Regions from separate parts of the Embleya sp. NPDC008237 genome, predicted to be linked through region 1. Evidence: riboswitches for the same ligand, from Rfam matches in the RefSeq annotation. Region 1 holds a riboswitch; each other region holds the start of a gene.
The links. Region 1 has a riboswitch for cobalamin ahead of ACFZBU_RS12855 (CoA-acylating methylmalonate-semialdehyde dehydrogenase). Riboswitches for the same ligand answer to the same signal wherever they lie in the genome.
Positions count from the first base shown of each region.

Region 2: it holds a riboswitch for cobalamin, as region 1 does, so the genes downstream of both, ACFZBU_RS09690 (energy-coupling factor ABC transporter permease) here and ACFZBU_RS12855 (CoA-acylating methylmalonate-semialdehyde dehydrogenase) in region 1, are expected to answer to the same signal.
Region 3: it holds a riboswitch for cobalamin, as region 1 does, so the genes downstream of both, ACFZBU_RS05600 (ribonucleoside-diphosphate reductase subunit alpha) here and ACFZBU_RS12855 (CoA-acylating methylmalonate-semialdehyde dehydrogenase) in region 1, are expected to answer to the same signal.
Region 4: it holds a riboswitch for cobalamin, as region 1 does, so the genes downstream of both, ACFZBU_RS33290 ((2Fe-2S) ferredoxin domain-containing protein) here and ACFZBU_RS12855 (CoA-acylating methylmalonate-semialdehyde dehydrogenase) in region 1, are expected to answer to the same signal.

Region 1 covers NZ_JBIBGL010000004.1:547,879-552,041, reverse strand. The annotation lists gene ACFZBU_RS12865 (enoyl-CoA hydratase/isomerase family protein) at 1-315, opposite strand, end outside; gene ACFZBU_RS12860 (acyl-CoA dehydrogenase family protein) at 312-1,454, opposite strand; gene ACFZBU_RS12855 (CoA-acylating methylmalonate-semialdehyde dehydrogenase) at 1,459-2,958, opposite strand; cobalamin riboswitch at 3,156-3,326, opposite strand; gene ACFZBU_RS12850 (pyridoxamine 5'-phosphate oxidase family protein) at 3,396-3,869, opposite strand.
Region 2 covers NZ_JBIBGL010000003.1:633,352-637,514, forward strand. The annotation lists gene ACFZBU_RS09680 (class II aldolase/adducin family protein) at 86-955, shown strand; gene ACFZBU_RS09685 (RDD family protein) at 1,198-1,743, shown strand; cobalamin riboswitch at 1,951-2,161, shown strand; gene ACFZBU_RS09690 (energy-coupling factor ABC transporter permease) at 2,189-2,902, shown strand; gene ACFZBU_RS09695 (energy-coupling factor ABC transporter substrate-binding protein) at 2,899-3,267, shown strand; gene cbiQ (cobalt ECF transporter T component CbiQ) at 3,272-4,015, shown strand; gene ACFZBU_RS09705 (energy-coupling factor ABC transporter ATP-binding protein) at 4,012-4,163, shown strand, end outside.
Region 3 covers NZ_JBIBGL010000002.1:553,539-557,701, forward strand. The annotation lists gene ACFZBU_RS05600 (ribonucleoside-diphosphate reductase subunit alpha) at 1-1,871, opposite strand, end outside; cobalamin riboswitch at 1,948-2,195, opposite strand; gene ACFZBU_RS05605 (hypothetical protein) at 2,554-2,742, opposite strand; gene mug (G/U mismatch-specific DNA glycosylase) at 2,927-3,622, opposite strand; gene ACFZBU_RS05615 (GNAT family N-acetyltransferase) at 3,619-4,163, opposite strand, start outside.
Region 4 covers NZ_JBIBGL010000015.1:31,220-35,382, reverse strand. The annotation lists gene ACFZBU_RS33305 (NAD(P)-dependent oxidoreductase) at 1-83, shown strand, start outside; gene ACFZBU_RS33300 (ROK family protein) at 137-1,300, opposite strand; gene ACFZBU_RS33295 (GntR family transcriptional regulator) at 1,409-2,152, opposite strand; cobalamin riboswitch at 2,345-2,539, shown strand; gene ACFZBU_RS33290 ((2Fe-2S) ferredoxin domain-containing protein) at 2,669-3,151, shown strand; gene ACFZBU_RS33285 (carbohydrate-binding protein) at 3,377-4,163, shown strand, end outside.

The sequences.
Region 1 (4,163 bases):
CTTGGGGTAGCGGGCGATGCGGGCGTTGAGCCGGTACTCGTCGCGCCAGAAGTCCAGGCTCGCGGTGCCGCCGGCGACGGCGTCGGCGTGGATGGCGCGGATGTCGCCGCCCGCACACAGGCCGCGCTCGCCCGCACCGGTGATCACCACCAGCCGTACGCCGTCGTCGTGTTCCCACGCGGTGAGCGCGGCGTCGATCCGCCGAACCATGTCGTGGGTGAGCGCGTTGAGCGCCCTGGGCCGGTTCAGCACGATCCGGCCCATGGCCGCCTGCCGGTGGGTCTGCACCGGGTCCTGCTCGGGGGTGGGGGTCATCGGGCCGCTCCGATCAGTCCGCGCGCGACGATCACGCGCATGATCTCGTTGGTTCCTTCGAGAATGCGGTGCACCCGCAGGTCGCGCACGATCTTCTCGATGCCGTAGTCGGCGAGATAGCCGTACCCGCCGTGCAGTTGCAACGCGCGGTCGGCCACCGAGAAGGCGGTGTCGGTGGCGAACCGCTTGGCCATCGCGGACAGTTGCGACGCCCTGGGATCGCCCTCGTCGAGCGAGGAGGCCGCGTGCCACACCAGCGTGCGGGCCGCTTCGAGCTCGGTTGCCATGTCCGCGAGTTGGAAGCGCAGAGCCTGCGCGTCGATGAGCCGCGAGCCGAACGCCGCACGGTCGGTGAGATGGCGCACGGCGGCGTCCAGCGCGGCCTGTGCGCCGCCCAGCGAGCACGCGGCGATGCCGATCCGGCCGCCGTCGAGGGCACCCATCGCGATCCTGAACCCGTCGCCCTCGGCGCCGAGTCGGTGCGTCGCGGGCACGCGCACGCCGTCCAGGACCACCTGGCGGGTGGGCTGCGCATGCCAGCCCATCTTGCGCTCGTTCGGTCCGAAGGACAGCCCGGCGCTGTCGTCCTCCACGATGAACGCGGAGATCCCGTCGGCGCCGTCCGCTCCGGTGCGCGCCATCACCACGTACACCGCGGAGGATCCGGCGCCGGAGATGAACTGCTTGACCCCGTGCAGGAGATAGTCGTCGCCGTCGCGGGTCGCGCGGGTGGTCAGCGCGGCGGCGTCCGAGCCGGCTCCCGGCTCGGTCAGGCAGTAGCTGGCCAGGTCGTGCATCGAGCACAGACCCGGAAGCCAGCGTGCGCGCTGCGCCGGCGTGCCGTGCCGGTCGATCATCGAGGCGACCATGTTGTGGATGGAGTAGTAGGCGGCGATGGTCGGGCAACCACCGGCCAGCGCCTCGTAGATCAGTGCGGAGTCGAGTCGGTTCAGCCCCGAACCGCCCCGATCCTCGCCGACGGTGATGCCACCGAGGCCGAGATCGGCGCCCTTGCGCAGGACGTCGACGGGGAAGTGGCCGGTGCGGTCCCATTCGATCGCGTGCGGGGAGAGGTGTTCGCGGGCGAAGTCCCGGGTGGTCTCGACGATCGCGAGCTGGTCGTCGGTGAGTGCGGTCATCGGGTCAGTCCATCGTGGGGATGTCGAAGTTCGCGCTCTCGCGCGCGGTGGACGGCCAGCGCGAGGTGATGGTCTTGGTCCGGGTGTAGAAGCGGATCGAGTCCGGACCGTGCTGGTTCAGGTCGCCGAATCCGGATCGCTTCCAGCCGCCGAAGGTGTGGTAGGCCACCGGCACCGGGATGGGCACGTTGACGCCGACCATGCCGGTGTTCACTCGGCGGCCGAAGTCGCGGGCGGTGTCGCCGTCCCGGGTGAAGATCGCCACGCCGTTGCCGTACTCGTGCTCGCTGGCCAGGCGCAGCGCGTCCTCGTAGGAGGCCGCGCGGACCACGGACAACACCGGGCCGAAGATCTCCTCCCGGTACACCCGCATCGAGGGCGTCACGTGGTCGAACAGCGACGCGCCGACGAAGTAGCCGTCCTCGTGGCCGGGGACGTGCACGTCGCGGCCGTCGACGAGCAGTTCGGCGCCTTCGGCGACGCCGATGTCCAGGTAGCCGTGCACCCGTTCGAGTGCGTCCCGGCCGACCAGCGGGCCGAAGTCGGCGTCCCGGTCGTGGGAGGGGCCCACCCGCAGGGTGGCGATGCGCGCGACGAGCTTGTCCACCAGCGCGTCTGCGGTCTCGGCGCCGACGGGGACCGCCACCGAGATGGCCATGCAGCGCTCGCCGGCGGAGCCGTATCCGGCGCCGATCAGCGCCTCGACGACCTGGTCGAGGTCCGCGTCCGGCATCACGATCAGGTGGTTCTTGGCGCCGCCGAAGCACTGGGCGCGCTTGCCGTTCGCGGTGGCCGAGGTGTACACGTACTCGGCGATCGCGGTCGAGCCGACGAAGCCCAGCGCCTGCACGCGCGGGTCCTCCAGGAGCGTGTCCACGCTCTCCTTGCCGCCGTGGACCACATTCAGCACGCCCGGCGGCAGTCCGGCCTCGAGGAAGAGTTCGGCCAGGCGCAGCGGCACCGAGGGGTCGCGCTCCGAGGGCTTGAGCACGAACGCGTTGCCGCATGCGATGGCCGGGGCGATCTTCCACAGCGGGATCATCGCGGGGAAGTTGAACGGGGTGATGCCGGCGACCACGCCGAGCGGCTGGCGCAGCGAGTGCACGTCGATGCCGGTGCCCGCGTTGTCGGTGAACTCGCCCTTGAGCAGGTGCGGAATACCGATGGCGAACTCCACGACCTCCAAGCCGCGTTGCAGGTCGCCGTGGGCGTCGGCGATGGTCTTGCCGTGCTCGGCCGACAACAGGCGGGCCAGCGACTCGCGTTCGGGTTCGATCAGTTGCAGGAAGCGGGCCAGGACCCGGGCGCGCCGCTGCGGGTTCCAGTCGGCCCAGGCCGGCTGGGCCCGCTCGGCGTCGTCGATCGCGGCCAGGGTGTCGGCGCGATCCGCGAGCGGAACGCGTGCCTGTACCCGCCCGGTGTTGGGGTCGTACACGTCGCCGAACGCGCCGGATGCGCCGAGGACGTGCTTGCCGCCGATGAAGTGGGAAAGCTCGCGGATCATGAACGACCTGTCTCTCGTCAGGTGCGATCCGGAGGCGGGGCATGACCCGACCACGCAACGTCGGCGCGGGTGCGCGTGGTTGCCCGGGCGGGTCGACGTCGAAGTGGTCAGGAAAACCTGGTGGGTTCGACGTTCGCAGGATCATCCGGGGCGGGTGCGCAGACCGGTGTCATGCGTGTTTGCTCCATCCTCGTGGACAACACGGATATACCCGCGGCCGGTATCCTGACTTCCGGATCTACGCACGATGCCCGCCTTCCCGGCCTTCGCCAGTGGCTTGGTGCTGCGGCAGCGCACTCCCCGGTCACAGTGGCGGGACCATGTCGGATTCGCACCGACTTCCCTGCACCGCGGACCTTGTTGTTGAAGACGATATAGTCGGACGTCCTAGTAAGTCCAGCCGACCCGGTCCCGGCGACCGCGACCGGCCTGGTGCGTCAGGCCACGGGCGGTGGCTTCCGGGCGTAGGGAAGGTCGGGTCCCGCGGGCCTCCCGGTGTGGTCCCGGCGTTCGGCGACGAGTCCGGTGACGAATTCCGTGGTGACCCGAATCCACACCGTTTCCGCGCCGTCGCCGTCGATGTCGGGGAGCAGGCGATCCAGGTGCGCGACGGCGGAGGCATCGCGGACCCGGGAGGCGTGGCCCGTCACCGTACTCGTCCAACCGGTTTGCGCCGCGCGGTCGATGCGGTCGGCCTGGAACGCGACCACCGTGTCGAGCGCGGCCTTCGCGAGGGGCGAGTCGGTCGGAGCCCGAAACACCACGCACTCCCGGTCGAGGGCGAACGCCACCAGATGCACGGCCGGAAGAGCGCCCTCGCTCACCACGACGCGTCCCACCCCCGCGCTCGCCATCAGCTCCAGTGCCTCGTGGCGCCCGAGGGGGCGTTTCATCACGGCGTGTTCGCTCATGTCTCAACCCTCGAATCCCGCGCGGGCGCCGACACGGGGCCGACGGGCTCGTGCCGGTCGATTCCCTCGTGTCGACGCCGGGCCCGACGCCCCGCGCGCTCGACCGCGCGTCTGCTCTCCCGGACCCTGACCTCAGCCTTCCGCGCGCCCGACGCCCAGACCAGGGCCGACCGACCCGATCCCACAGGCCCAACGGCCGGTTGCCGCCGGGACCGGGTCGACCTCGTGGGACGGGCACGTTGCGAACGCACCCAGGCGACGGCGAGTTGCGCCGGGCGGGGCAGGAACGACGGG
Region 2 (4,163 bases), on a different contig from region 1:
CGCGTCCACCGAGGGCTGTCCCCGGATGTGACTCGCCGGTAGCGTCGGCCGAAGTCCCGCGCGACCCGAGTCCGAGGAGATGGACATGTCCGGCACCGATGCGCAGCAAGCCCAGGACGTGCAGGCAGGGCGGGTGACCCCGCCGCGGCCGACCCCGCCGCGGCCGGTATCGCCGGCGGACCTGAGCTTCGCGCTGCCGCCCACCTTCGAGACCGTCGAGCAGGAGCGCCGGCACCGCAAGGAACGCTTGACCGCCGCGCTGCGACTGTTCGGCCGCTTCGGCTTCGAGGAGGGCGTGGCCGGGCACATCACCGCACGCGACCCGGAGCTCACCGATCACTTCTGGGTCAACCCGTTCGGGATGTCGTTCAAGCACATCACCGTGGACGACCTGATCCTGGTCAACCACGAGGGGCAGGTCGTCGAGGGTCGATTCCACGTCAACCAGGCCGCGTTCGCGATCCACTCGCAGATCCACGCGGCCCGCCCGGACGTGGTCGCGGCGGCGCACAGCCACTCCGTGCACGGGCGGGCGATCTCCGCGCTCGGCATCAGGCTCGAACCGATCACCCAGGACGTGTGCCCCTTCTACGAGGACCACGAGCTGTTCGACGACTACGCGGGTGTCGTGCTCGACGCCGAGGAGGGCCGCCGGATCGCCGAGACGCTCGGCCCGCGCAAGGCGCTGATCCTGCGCAATCACGGCCTGCTCACGGTCGGGCAGTCGGTCGACGCCGCGGCGTGGTGGTTCATCACCATGGAGCGCTCCTGCCAGGTGCAGCTGCTCGCCCAGGCGGCCGGCGAACTCAAGCCGATCTCGCCGGAGAACGCCCGGCTGACCCGCGAACAGCTGGGCAACGACACGGTGGCCTGGATCAACTACAAGCCGCTGTACGACGTGATCAGCCGCTCCGAGCCGGACCTGTTCGGGGCGGACGGTCCGATGACGCCCTGATCGGCCGGCGCCGCGCCGGACCACGTCCGCCGCGTCGCGGCGCGGGCTCGGCTCGATACGGCGCGGCGCGGCACCGCACGACTCGGCTTCGGGTCATCGAACGACGTCCTCCGGTCGATTCCGGTGACCGCCCGCCTCCCCTCCGTGTCCGGTCGGCCTCCATGTCCGCCGACCGGGCGCAATCTCTGCGATATCCGGCCGCGCCGGGAGTCAACTCGCCCGGTAGCGGAAAGTACAAGGACATGTACGAACGGAGCCTTCCGCAGCACTTCGCGCGCTCGGCACGTCCCGCCCGGTCGGGTGCCCGACTGTGGCTGCCCGCGGTCGAGAGCCCGCTCGTCCCCTCGGTGCTGTGGCGCCGAATCGGCCAGTTCCTGGTGGACGTGGTGGCCTCCGCGCTGTTGCCCGGAGCCGCGATGTTCCTGTTCGTCCTGCTGCCCACGCACCCCGACGGCTCGATCCGCAGCGGTCCGCTGACCACGACGATCACCGCCGGCGTGATCGTCGTCGCGGTCGCGATCCTGTTCTGGTACTGGGTGCTGCGTCCCGCCGAGCACGACGGGCGCACGTGGGGCATGCAGGTGTTCGGCATCCGCGTCGTGGACGTGTCCGGCGGACGTGCCGGCCGGCGCCAACTCGGGATCCGCTGGCTGCTGTTGGCCGTCGACGCGTTCGCACTCGGCGCGATCGGGCTGACCGCGGTGCTCGGCAGCGAGCGACGGCAGCGGGTCGGCGATCGGGTGGCGGGCACCCTGGTCGTCCGCGGCCGCGGCCCCGGCCTGGACTGAGCCGGCCGCACGGCACTCGTCCGCGCCGCCTGCGACCCGGGTCGCCCTCCCGCGGGCCGCCCCGGATCGTGGACCGCGCGAGTGCGCGCAAGGCCAGGACAGCTGCGGCCCGTTTCCGGAATGCGGCTATTGATCGGCCGCTCCGCCCATCTTGTGGTCTTGCGCACGGTTTGCAAAAGCCACCTTGTCGCCATGTCCATCCGACCACTAGTGTCGGCTCGCCGTGGTGTTCGGGAAGCCGGTTCGATGCCGGCGCGGCCCTCGCCACTGTGATCGGGAAGTTCTCCTCCACCCCCGCGAAAACGTTGATTCGTCGTCTCGGGGAAGCCACTGGGACCGCTTGCGCGGCCCCGGGAAGGCGGAGACGTGAACGTACGACCCGTCAGCCAGGAGACCGGCCACGGCGATCGTCCGTCCACGAGGTGTTGGAGAGGGACCCTTCCTCATGCATATCGCCGAGGGCTATCTGCCCTGGGAACACGCCGTCGCCTGGGGCGTCGCGTCGACCCCGTTCGTCGTCCACGGTGCCCGCGCGCTCACCCGCGAGGTACGCGACCGCCCCGAGAACACCCTGCTGCTGGGCGCGTCCGGCGCGTTCTCGTTCGTGCTGTCCGCACTGAAGATCCCCTCCGTCACCGGGAGTTGCTCGCATCCCACCGGTACCGGACTGGGCGCCATCCTGTTCCGACCACCGATCATGGCCGTGCTGGGCACGATCACCCTGCTCTTCCAGGCGTTGTTGCTGGCGCACGGCGGGCTGACCACACTCGGCGCGAACGCGTTCTCGATGGCGATCGTCGGCCCGTGGGCGGGTTACGGCGCCTATCGACTGGCCCGCTCACTACTCGATCGACGCGGCGGCACCATGCCGCTGGATGTCGCGGTGTTCCTGGGCGCGTTCGTCGCGGACCTGAGCACGTACTGCGTGACAAGCGTGCAACTGGCCCTCGCCTTCCCCGACCCCGACAGCGGATTCCCCGGCGCCCTGGCCAAGTTCGGCGGCATCTTCTCGCTCACCCAGATCCCGCTGGCGATCAGTGAGGGTCTGCTGACCGTCCTGGTCGTGCGCTTGCTGCGGCAGTCCAGCCGAGGCGACCTGATCCGCCTCGGTGTGGTCACCGACGCGCGGGTCGCGCGCGAGGAGGAGAAGACCAAGTGAAGCGCTCGACGAAGATCAACCTGCTGATCGTGCTGGCCGTGGTGCTGCTCGCGGCGCTGCCCGTGGTGTTCGGGATGGGCGACCACAAGGACGAGCCGTTCGCGGGCTCCGACACCCAGGCCGAGACCGCGATCACCGAGAACGACCCGGACTACGAACCGTGGTTCAGCCCGCTGTACGAACCGCCGTCCGGCGAGATCGAGTCCGGCCTGTTCGCGTTGCAGGCCGCAGTCGGCGCAGGCGTGGTCGGCTACGTGTTCGGCGTCAAGCGCACCCGTCGCCGACTCGCGCCCGAGGCCGCGGACACACCCGACGAGCCGGCGGACGCCGCCGCCGAGGCACCGGTATCGGCCCCGGGTCGCTGATCCCGTGTTGCCGATCGATGCGGCGGCGCACGCGAGTTCGTGGCGCCGCCGCCACCCGGCCGACAAGGCCGTGCTCTCCTTCGGGCTGCTCGGCTGCGCGGTCGCGCTGCCGCCGTGGCCGGGCGCGGTCCTGGTCGCCGGGACCGTCCTGGTCGTCGCGTTCGGGTTCGCCAAGGTGCCCGCCCGGCGGTTGTGGCGGGCCGCCCGCGCCCCGCTCGGCTTCGCCGCCACCGGCGCCCTGACGCTGCTCGTGAGCATCGGCGCGGACGGCGTCGGGTGGGCCGAGGACGGACCGCGCCACGCGGCCGAGTTGCTCGCCCGCTCCGGTGCCGCCGGCCTCGCGATGTTGCTGTTCGCGTTCACCACGCCGCTGTCGGACGTGTTGCCCCGGCTGACCCGGGTGGGTGTCCCGGCCGCCGTGGTGGACGTCGCGGCGGTGATGTACCGGATGTTGTTCGTGCTCTACGACACGACCGCGAGGATCAACCAGGCGCAGGCCGGCCGGCTGGGCCATCGCACCCGTCGGGCCCGGTGGCGCTCGGTGGCCGGGCTCGGCTCGGCGGTGTTCGTGCACGCGTTCGCTCGCGCCCAACGCCTGGAGGCGGGCCTGGCCGGGCGCGGCTACGACGGGCGCCTGCGGGTGCTCGTGGACGAGGTACGAATCTCGCGTGCCTTCGTCGTGGGCTCCCTGTTCGTGGTGGCGGCGGTCGTCGCCGCCACCCTTCTCCTGGTATCGGTGGTGCCGTGATTCCGTTGCGGGTACGAGAGATCGGCTACGCCTACGAGGACGGGCCGCCGGTGTTGAGCGGGTTGTCCCTGGCCGTTCCGGCCGGCCGCGCGCTGGCCCTGCTCGGGCCGAACGGCTGCGGGAAGACCACGCTGCTGCGGCTGTTGAC
Region 3 (4,163 bases), on a different contig from region 1:
AGGAACTCGCCGGACAACGTCTCGCGCTTGAACAGGTTCGACACCTGCGGCTCGATGCACTCGTAGGCGCCCGCGATCGAGGCGATGGTCGCGGTCGGTGCGATCGCCACGAGCAGCGAGTTGCGCAGGCCGTGTTCGGCGACCCGGTCGCGCAGCGCATCCCAACGCTTGGTTTGGGTCGGCTGGACGCCCTCCCACAGGTCGGGCTGGAGCCGACCGCGCGCGGCGTGCGTCTGGGCGTAGGCGGGGTGCGGGCCATGTACCTCGGCGAGCGCCGAGGAGGTCTCCAACGCGGTGAGGTAGATCTCCTCGGAGATCAGCGTGGACAGTTCGCGTGCCTCGACCGAGTCGAACGGCATGCCGAGCGTGAAGAACACGTCCTGCAGGCCCATCAGACCCAGGCCCACCGGGCGCCAGCGCGGGTTGGACGCGGCGGCCTGGTCGGTCGGGTAGTAGTTGATGTCGATGACCCGGTCCAGGAAGACCACAGCGGTGCGAACCGTCGCGCGCAGCTTGTCCCAGTCCATGCCCTCGCCGGCGACCACGTGCGCGCCGAGGTTGACCGAGCCGAGGTTGCACACGGCCGTCTCGCCGTCGCTGGTGACCTCCAGGATCTCGGTGCACAGGTTGGACAGGTGCACCACGTTGCCCGGCTCCGCGGCCTGGTTGCAGGTGCGGTTGGCCGCGTCCTTGAAGGTCATCCAGCCGTTGCCGGTCTGCGCGAGCGTGCGCATCATCCGGGCGTACAGGTCGCGCGCGGGCATCTGCCGGACGAACCGGCCGTCCCGCTCGGCGGCTTCGTAGACCCGGTCGAACTCGGCGCCCCACAGATCGGGCAGTTCGGGCAGCTCGTTCGGGTCGAACAGCGACCAGACGCCGTCCTCCTGGACCCGGCGCATGAACAGGTCCGGCACCCAGTTGGCCAGGTTGAGGTTGTGCGCGCGGCGCGCGTCCTCACCGGTGTTCTCGCGCAGTTCGAGGAACTCCAGGATGTCCGGGTGCCACGTCTCCAGGTACACGCAGGCCGCGCCCTTGCGCCGGCCGCCCTGGTTGACCGCGGCCACCGACGAGTCGAGCGTCTTGAGCCACGGCACGATGCCGTTGGAGTGCCCGTTGGTGCCGCGGATCAGCGAGCCGCGCGAACGCACCCGCGACCATGCCACGCCGATGCCGCCGGCGAACTTCGACAGCCGGGCGATCCGCCCGTACATGTCGTAGATCGACTCCAGCTCGTCCTTGGGCGAGTCGAGCAGGTAGCACGAGGACATCTGGGTGTGCACCGTGCCGGAGTTGAACAGCGTCGGTGAGCTGGGCAGGTAGGCGAGCGAGGACATCAGCCGGTAGAAACCGATCGCCTCGCCGGGCTCCCGGGCCAGGCCGCACGCCACCCGCAGCAGGAAGTGCTGCGGCGTCTCGACCACCTTGCGCGAGACCGGGTGGCGCAGCAGGTAGCGGTCGTACACGGTGCGCAGGCCGAAGTACTCGAACCTGCGGTCGCCTTCGGCGTCCACGGCGGCGTCCAGCTCGGCGGCGTGCTTCGCGACGAACGCCGCGGTCTCCGCGCCGATGACGCCCTCCCGGCGACCGAGCGCGATGCCGGCGCTGAACGAGGTGACGCCGGCCGCCAGGGCCTCTTCCGCGATCCGGCCGGCGAGCAGGCGCGCGGCGAGCCGCGAGTAGGCGGGCTCCTCGGCGATCAGCTCGGCCGCGGTGCGCACCGCCAGGTCCGCGGCGGCGCCCTTGTCCGCGCCCTCGTTCAGGCCCGCGACGACCCGGCGGACGACCCGATCCGGATCGACCTCCGGCAGATCGCGCGCCTGGGTGCGCACCAGGGTTGCCAGTTGGTCCTCGGGGCTTTCGTCGATCCGCATCCGGGTCGCGCCCACGCTGTCCACAACGGTCACGTGCTCTCTCCTCGCGAGCTCGTACGTACAGGTGACCCCGCGCCCGAAGGCACGGGCAGCCGGCAGGTATTCGGACTCGCGGGCATGCCGGGGCACCGCCGGGCACGGCGTGCTCGGCGGGCCGCGGAGTACCTAGTGGTCGTCGCTTCCCGAATGTCTCTCGACGTTCGGCGCTCCATGACGACGTTCGTTCCCGCTCACCGCTGCGGGGCAGTTCCGGCTTCACACCGGATTCCCTCTCGCGTCGCCCTTCCCCTGAGGGAACGGCGAACCAGCTGCGTCGCAGAGCATATATGTAGTGGCGGGGTGGTCGTTGCACCCCCAGGTGTTGTGTCGTGTCGCGGTTCTCGGCGTACCACGGATCGCCACCGGCGGGCCCGCCACCGGCGGTGCGGCCCCCGGGGCACCGGGTGCGGCGGTGCCCTGCGGGCGGTGTGGGACCGGCTCCCGCCGGATGCCCGGCACGACGGTACTCGCGTGCACCGCGTCGAGCGGTCGCGCGACACGCCGGCGGCGCGGTGTCGTGGGGCCTGCCGCATCCGCCGCGAGGGCGGCGGCCGGGGCGACCCGAGAACGGGTCTCCGCGCCGCGCCCGGCGGGCGGCGGAGGCGGTCGGGCGGTCCGCCGCGGGCGCGGGCGGTGCGCGGGCTCAGGGACGGCCGGTCCGCGGCCCGGAGTACGGCGGGCGGGCGTGTCGGGCCGGGCGGTCGTGCGGTCGGTCCACCGCTCCCGGCACCTCCCGACCCGAGTCGCGCCACTCCGCGACCAACGCCTCGTAGACGGGGGTCTCGATCGTCTCGGTGGGCCACGGCCCGAACGGGGCCCGCAGGATCTTCATGCCGACCCAACCGCGCGAGGGGGCGTGAAGTAACCACCAACCGGGTGATGCCACTCGGTCGGTTGACGTATCGACTCGGATACAGGTAGCCGAAACGGTCCCGACTCGCCCGGGAACCCGGGCTCCGGGCATCGGGCATCGGCGGACGGCGTGCCGTCGCGCGGGACCACCGGCCCCGGCCGCCTCATGCCGGCGGCGCGGCGCCCCGCCCCTCGGGACCCGCCGGGGCTTCCGGAGCCGCTCGGCGCTCGGCGGCCCCGTCCGCGCCCGAGGAGTCCGGATCGCTCGCCGCCCGGAGTTCGGCGAACGCCTCGCCCAGCGCCGCCGCCGTCCAGTGCGCGTTCAGGCCGCTCGGGTTCGGCAGCACCCAGATCCCGGTGTCGCCGATCGTCTCGTGCTGCCGGCCGACCACCGCCTTCGGCCGGCCGAAGCCGGTCCGGTACGCGCCGATGCCCAACACCGCCAGCCAGGCCGGTCGGTACCGGTGCACCCTGGCCGTGAGCGCCGCGCCGCCCGCGATGTACTCGTCCTTGGTCAACTCGTCCGCGCGGGCGGTGGTGCGGGCCACCACGTTGGTGATGCCGAGACCGAGCGCGAGCAGCTCGTCCTGCTCGGTCGGAGCGAGCAGGCGAGGTGTGAACCCGGACGCGTACAGCGCGGGCCAGAACCGGTTCCCCGGACGGGCGAAGTGCCGACCGGTGGCGCCGGACCACAGGCCCGGGTTGATCCCGCAGAACAACACTCGAAGGTCGGGCCCGATCACGTCCGGGATGCTGCGCCCGTGTGCCGCGGCCAGCTCGGCGGCGGTGGGGTTGCGGCCCGGCGGGATGGGCAACACGAGCGCTTTCGCGGGGCCCGGCTCGGGCTCTTTCGCGCTCATGGTGCCTCCGCGATCAGCGCCGTGCCCACCGATCGGAAGCCGAGCCGGCCGTACATGCGCGCCACGTCCTCGTCGCCCGCCGACAGGAACACCGTGTCGTTCCCGCCGTCGAGCGCATGCCCGGCCAGCTCCCAGGTCACCGCCGCCGCGAGGCCGCCGCGTCGGGCCGCGGGGAGCGTGGCCACACCGACGATCTCCGCCGTGTCGTACAGGTGCTGGTAGCTGCCCACGCACAGGGGCCCGGCCGGGCTGTACGCGGCGAACATCACCGTCTCGCCGGAGCGCAGCCGCTCGTTGAGGTAGGACAGCAGATTCGGGTCCTGGCCCAGGGCGGTGGTGTCCCGCTCGGTGGGGCCGTCGGTTCCGGACGCGGTGCCCGGGTTGGCGAACCCGACCGTCGCGACGCTGTGCACGATCGCCAAATCGGTGGCGTCCGCCCGGACCCGACGCACCGTCACCAGATCCGGCAGGTCCGGGCGTTCGCTGGGTCGCTCGGTGGGATCGAGCACCATCAGCGGGTGCTCGTGCACGTGCAACTCGG
Region 4 (4,163 bases), on a different contig from region 1:
CGGACTTCGCGATCGCGCTGCTGGACGAGATCGACGCGCCGAAGCTGCGCGGGGTGCATGTCGGGATCGAGGACGGGCGATGACCGAGCCGGTCGCGCCCGTCCGTCCCGACCGCCGCGGTGCGGGAAAGGTCGCGTCAGGCCCTGGCGGAGCCCGTGTGTTCGACCGCGAACAGGCGGTTCTCGACCCGGTCGAGGGCCACCCGTACCGCGCCGAGGGCCACGCCGTCGGCGCCCAGGGCGGACAGTTCGACGCGCGGCATCCGCAGGCACAACCGGCGCAGCTCGGTGGTCAGCGGCGGGACCGCGTCCGCGAGGCCGGCCGCCCAGCCGCCGATCACCACGATCTCCGGGTCCAGCGCCAGCACCAGCGCGGTGACGTCGTGGATCAGCCGCTGGACGAAACGGTCCACCGCCTCGCTCGCGGTCCGGTCGCCCTCGGCCGCGTGTCGGAACACCTCGCCGACGGCCGCCTCGTCCAGCGGTGGCAGCGGCGTGCCGGTGGTGGACAGCAGGTTCTCCGGGGTGACCTGGCGGCCCAGCAGGTGCAGGGCGCCGATCTCGCCGGCGGCGCCGCCGAAGCCGCGATGCAGGCGGCCGTTGATGAACGAGCCGGCGCCCGGGCTGAGGCCGGCCATCACGTAGACGATGTCGTCGGAACCGACGGCGACGCCCTTCCAGCGTTCGCCGATCGCGGCCAGGTTGGCGTCGTTCTCGACCTGGACCGGACAGCTGAACGAGCGGCCGAGCCGGCCGCCGAGGTCCAGGCCGGTCCAACCCGGCATCGCCGAGGACAGCGTGACCACGCCCTCGGTGTCCACGATCCCGGGCGTGCCCACGCCCACACCCCACAACGAACCCCGGGACACCTGGGCCCGGCGCAGCGTCTCGCTGACCAGGCCGCGCACGCGTTCGAGTCGATCCTCGGCCTCGCAGTCCTCCTCCACGGTGCGCGCGCCCCGGCCGACGATCGTGCCGGCGAGGTCGGCGAGCACGACCCGGATGTGGTGCACGCCGACGTCGACGCCGAGCAGGTGACCGGCCTCGGCGTGGAAGCGGAAGCGTCGGGCCGGTCGACCACGCGGTCGACTGCCGTCCTCGCTCTCGGCGGTCGTGGTCTCCACGACCAGACCCTCGGCGAGCAGGCCGTCGACGACCCCCTCGACGGTGGGGCGGGACAGACCGGTGGCCTCCATCAACGCGGTCACGGTCAACACCTCGCCGGCGCGCAACGTGCGCAGGGTTGCCGCGGAGTTGATCCGCCGGACCACGGAGGAGTCTCCGCCGGTCGCCTGTGCCACAGCTCTTGTCCTCTCATCGCGCCGGCGCGCGGTACGTCGGTCCGGGCCGCCGCGCCCGTCGTACACGTCGCCGCTCAGGCGCGGATGGTACCCAGATTTCGCGTCGAATCAGGACGCGGGCCGCAACGCGGTCGGCCCCGCCTCGGCGAACGCCAGCCGGCAGGTGTCCGCGCGGTAGGTCGCCACGGTGACCGCCGCGGTCCGGCCGAGCGCGGTGTACGTCGTGGTCACGATCAGCACGGCGGTACCCGGCGGACGCTCCAGGTAGCGCGCCTCCTCGGCCTCGGCCACGCCCAGCTCGACCGCGCGGTGCCGGCTCTCCAGGCGGTGCCCGCGCAGTTGGCGCAGCATCAGCGAGGCCCGCTCGAAGCCCGGGACGCGGGTGGACAACGAGGGCACGACGGCGCGGGAGACGTACAGGCATTCCAGGCCGACCACCTGGCGCATGGAGAACTGGCGGCGGCGCAGCCGGTGCACCAGGGCCGAGGGGCGGCCCTTGAGGGTGTCCGCGAAGTCGTCGGTCACCGGCACCGTGGCGCAGTCGATCACCTCGCGGTCGCGCAGGTCGACGCCCGGCCAGCCCTCGCCGTCGGCGCTCAGCGAGACGTCCACGCGCGGTCCGGCGACGGTGGTGCCGGCGCCGCGCTTGCGGACCAGGCGGCCTTCGAGTTCGAGCTGCTCCAGCGCGTGCCGCAGGGTGGCCCGGGCGACGCCGAAGCGGGCGGCGAGGTCGCGCTCGTTGGGGAGGATGTCGCCGGAGCTGAAGTCCTCCTCGATCGCCTTCAGCAGCGAGGTGCGCAGTTGCCAGTACTTGGGCTCGCCGAAGACCGCTTCGTCCGGCAATGTCGCCATGCTGCTCACGGACGCCCCCTCGGCTGGCCGACGCCTGCGCGGCGCGGACTTATTGCATGCTCGGTTTAGTAAAGACGGTTGAATATAACCGCGTCGGACCACGAAAGGTCCAGACCAAGTCGGTCGAAGTTCCCGGTGACCTGGCTCACATCACCCTGCCCGCACCGCCGGCGCCTAAGCTGACCTGCGCGAATGGTTCACGCCCCCGACCGGGGCGCGTGTCGCAAGAGGGAATCCGGTGCGAGTCCGGAACTGCCCCGCAGCGGTGAGTGGGAACGAGAGCCGTCATCACGCACTGGACGCCGAGCACGGCGTCCGGGAAGCGACGGCCGGTAGGTGTCGGTGCCCGGACGGGCCGACGTGCCCACGAGTCCGAAGACCTGCCTTCGCCCGTGCGCGGCCCGCCCGTGCGCGGCCCGTCCGGGGCCCCGCGGGAGGGTCGGTCGCGTGTTCGTGGCCGGCTCCGCCGCTTCGTCTCGGTCGGGACCCGGATCGAACTCGCGAAGGAGAGTTCCCATGACCCGCTCCGACCGTTCCCGCTCTGATCGCTCCGACCGCTCGCAACGTGCCGATCGTCGTGATCGCGCGGCGCAACCCAAGCAGTCGAAGCAGCCCAAGCAGCCCGCCGATTCGGCCGCCTGCACGATCACCGTGTGCCGGGGTTGCTGTTGCGGCACCGCCAAGATCGCGGGTACGGATCACGCCGGCCAACCGGCCGCGCTGGGCGCGGCCCTGGCCGGCACTCGGGTCGCGGTCCGGCTCGGCGACTGTCTGGGTCCGTGCGAGCGCGGCAATGTGATCGTGGTGCAACCCTCGCCGACGGGCCGTGCGGCGGGCGGCCGGCCGACCTGGTTCGGGACGGTCAACGACCCGGAGACGACCGGCGAGATAGCGGCGTGGGCGGCGGCGGGCGGTCCGGGGATCGCGGACGCCCCGGGGGTGTTGGACCTGTACGAATTCACGCCGAACCGCAAGGCCCGGCAGGGGTTGGACTCCTGACGAGGGCTCATCCCCGAAGCCTGCCCGGCCGCGAAGACGACCCGACGAAAAGGCCGCCCCACTCGGGCAACGCCCGGACGAACATCGGGCGCCGGGCCGGCCGGGCCGGCCGACATCGATGCGGAACATCGGGAAAATTGGTCCAGTCCAATGTATTGACGGGCCGGAAGCGGAAGGCCACCCTTTGGCCATTGGTCTATACCAAGTCCATCGAGGGAGTCCCCCGTGGCACGTCGCTACGTCCCCGTCCTGGCCGCTGCCGCCGCGTCGGCCGGATTGATCTCGCTGTTCGCATTCACCGGTGGTGCGACCGCCGCCGGCCCCGCCGCGTCCCCGGCGGCCACCGGCATCGGCAGCAACTGGTATGCCGCCGCCCCCTACCTGATGCCGCTCGACAACGACCCGCCGGACGCCGGCGCGGTGATGGACGCCACCGGCCTGAAGGCGTTCCAGCTCGCCTTCATCCTGGCCCCCAACGGCGGTGGTTGTACGCCGACTTGGGACGGCACCAAGCCGACCTCGACGGATACCGCGGTGGCCGGTGTGATCGCCGCGATCCGAGCCAAGGGCGGCGACGTCTCGGCGTCCGCCGGCGGCTACGGCGGCACCAAGCTCGGCCAGACCTGCGGCACTCCCGAGGCGACCGCCGCCGCGTACCAGCAGGTGATCGACAAGTATTCGCTCAAGGCGCTGGACTTCGACCTGGAGGAGCCCGAGTACGAGAACGCCGCGGCCATCCACAACGAGATCGGCGCCGCGAAGATCATCCAGCAGCGCAACCCGGGCATCTACCTCTCGGTGACCACGGCCGCCACCGCCGACGGCACCGGCTGGTTCGGCAAGCAGATGTTGAACGAGGCCAAGGCGCAGGGCTTCGTCCCGGACAACTTCTCGATCATGCCGTTCGACGGCGGGTTCAACGGCGCCGCCGCGCAGACCTCGGCGCTGACCAACTTCAACACCATCCTGCGCAACACGTTCGGCTGGGACACCGCCACCGCCTATGCCCACG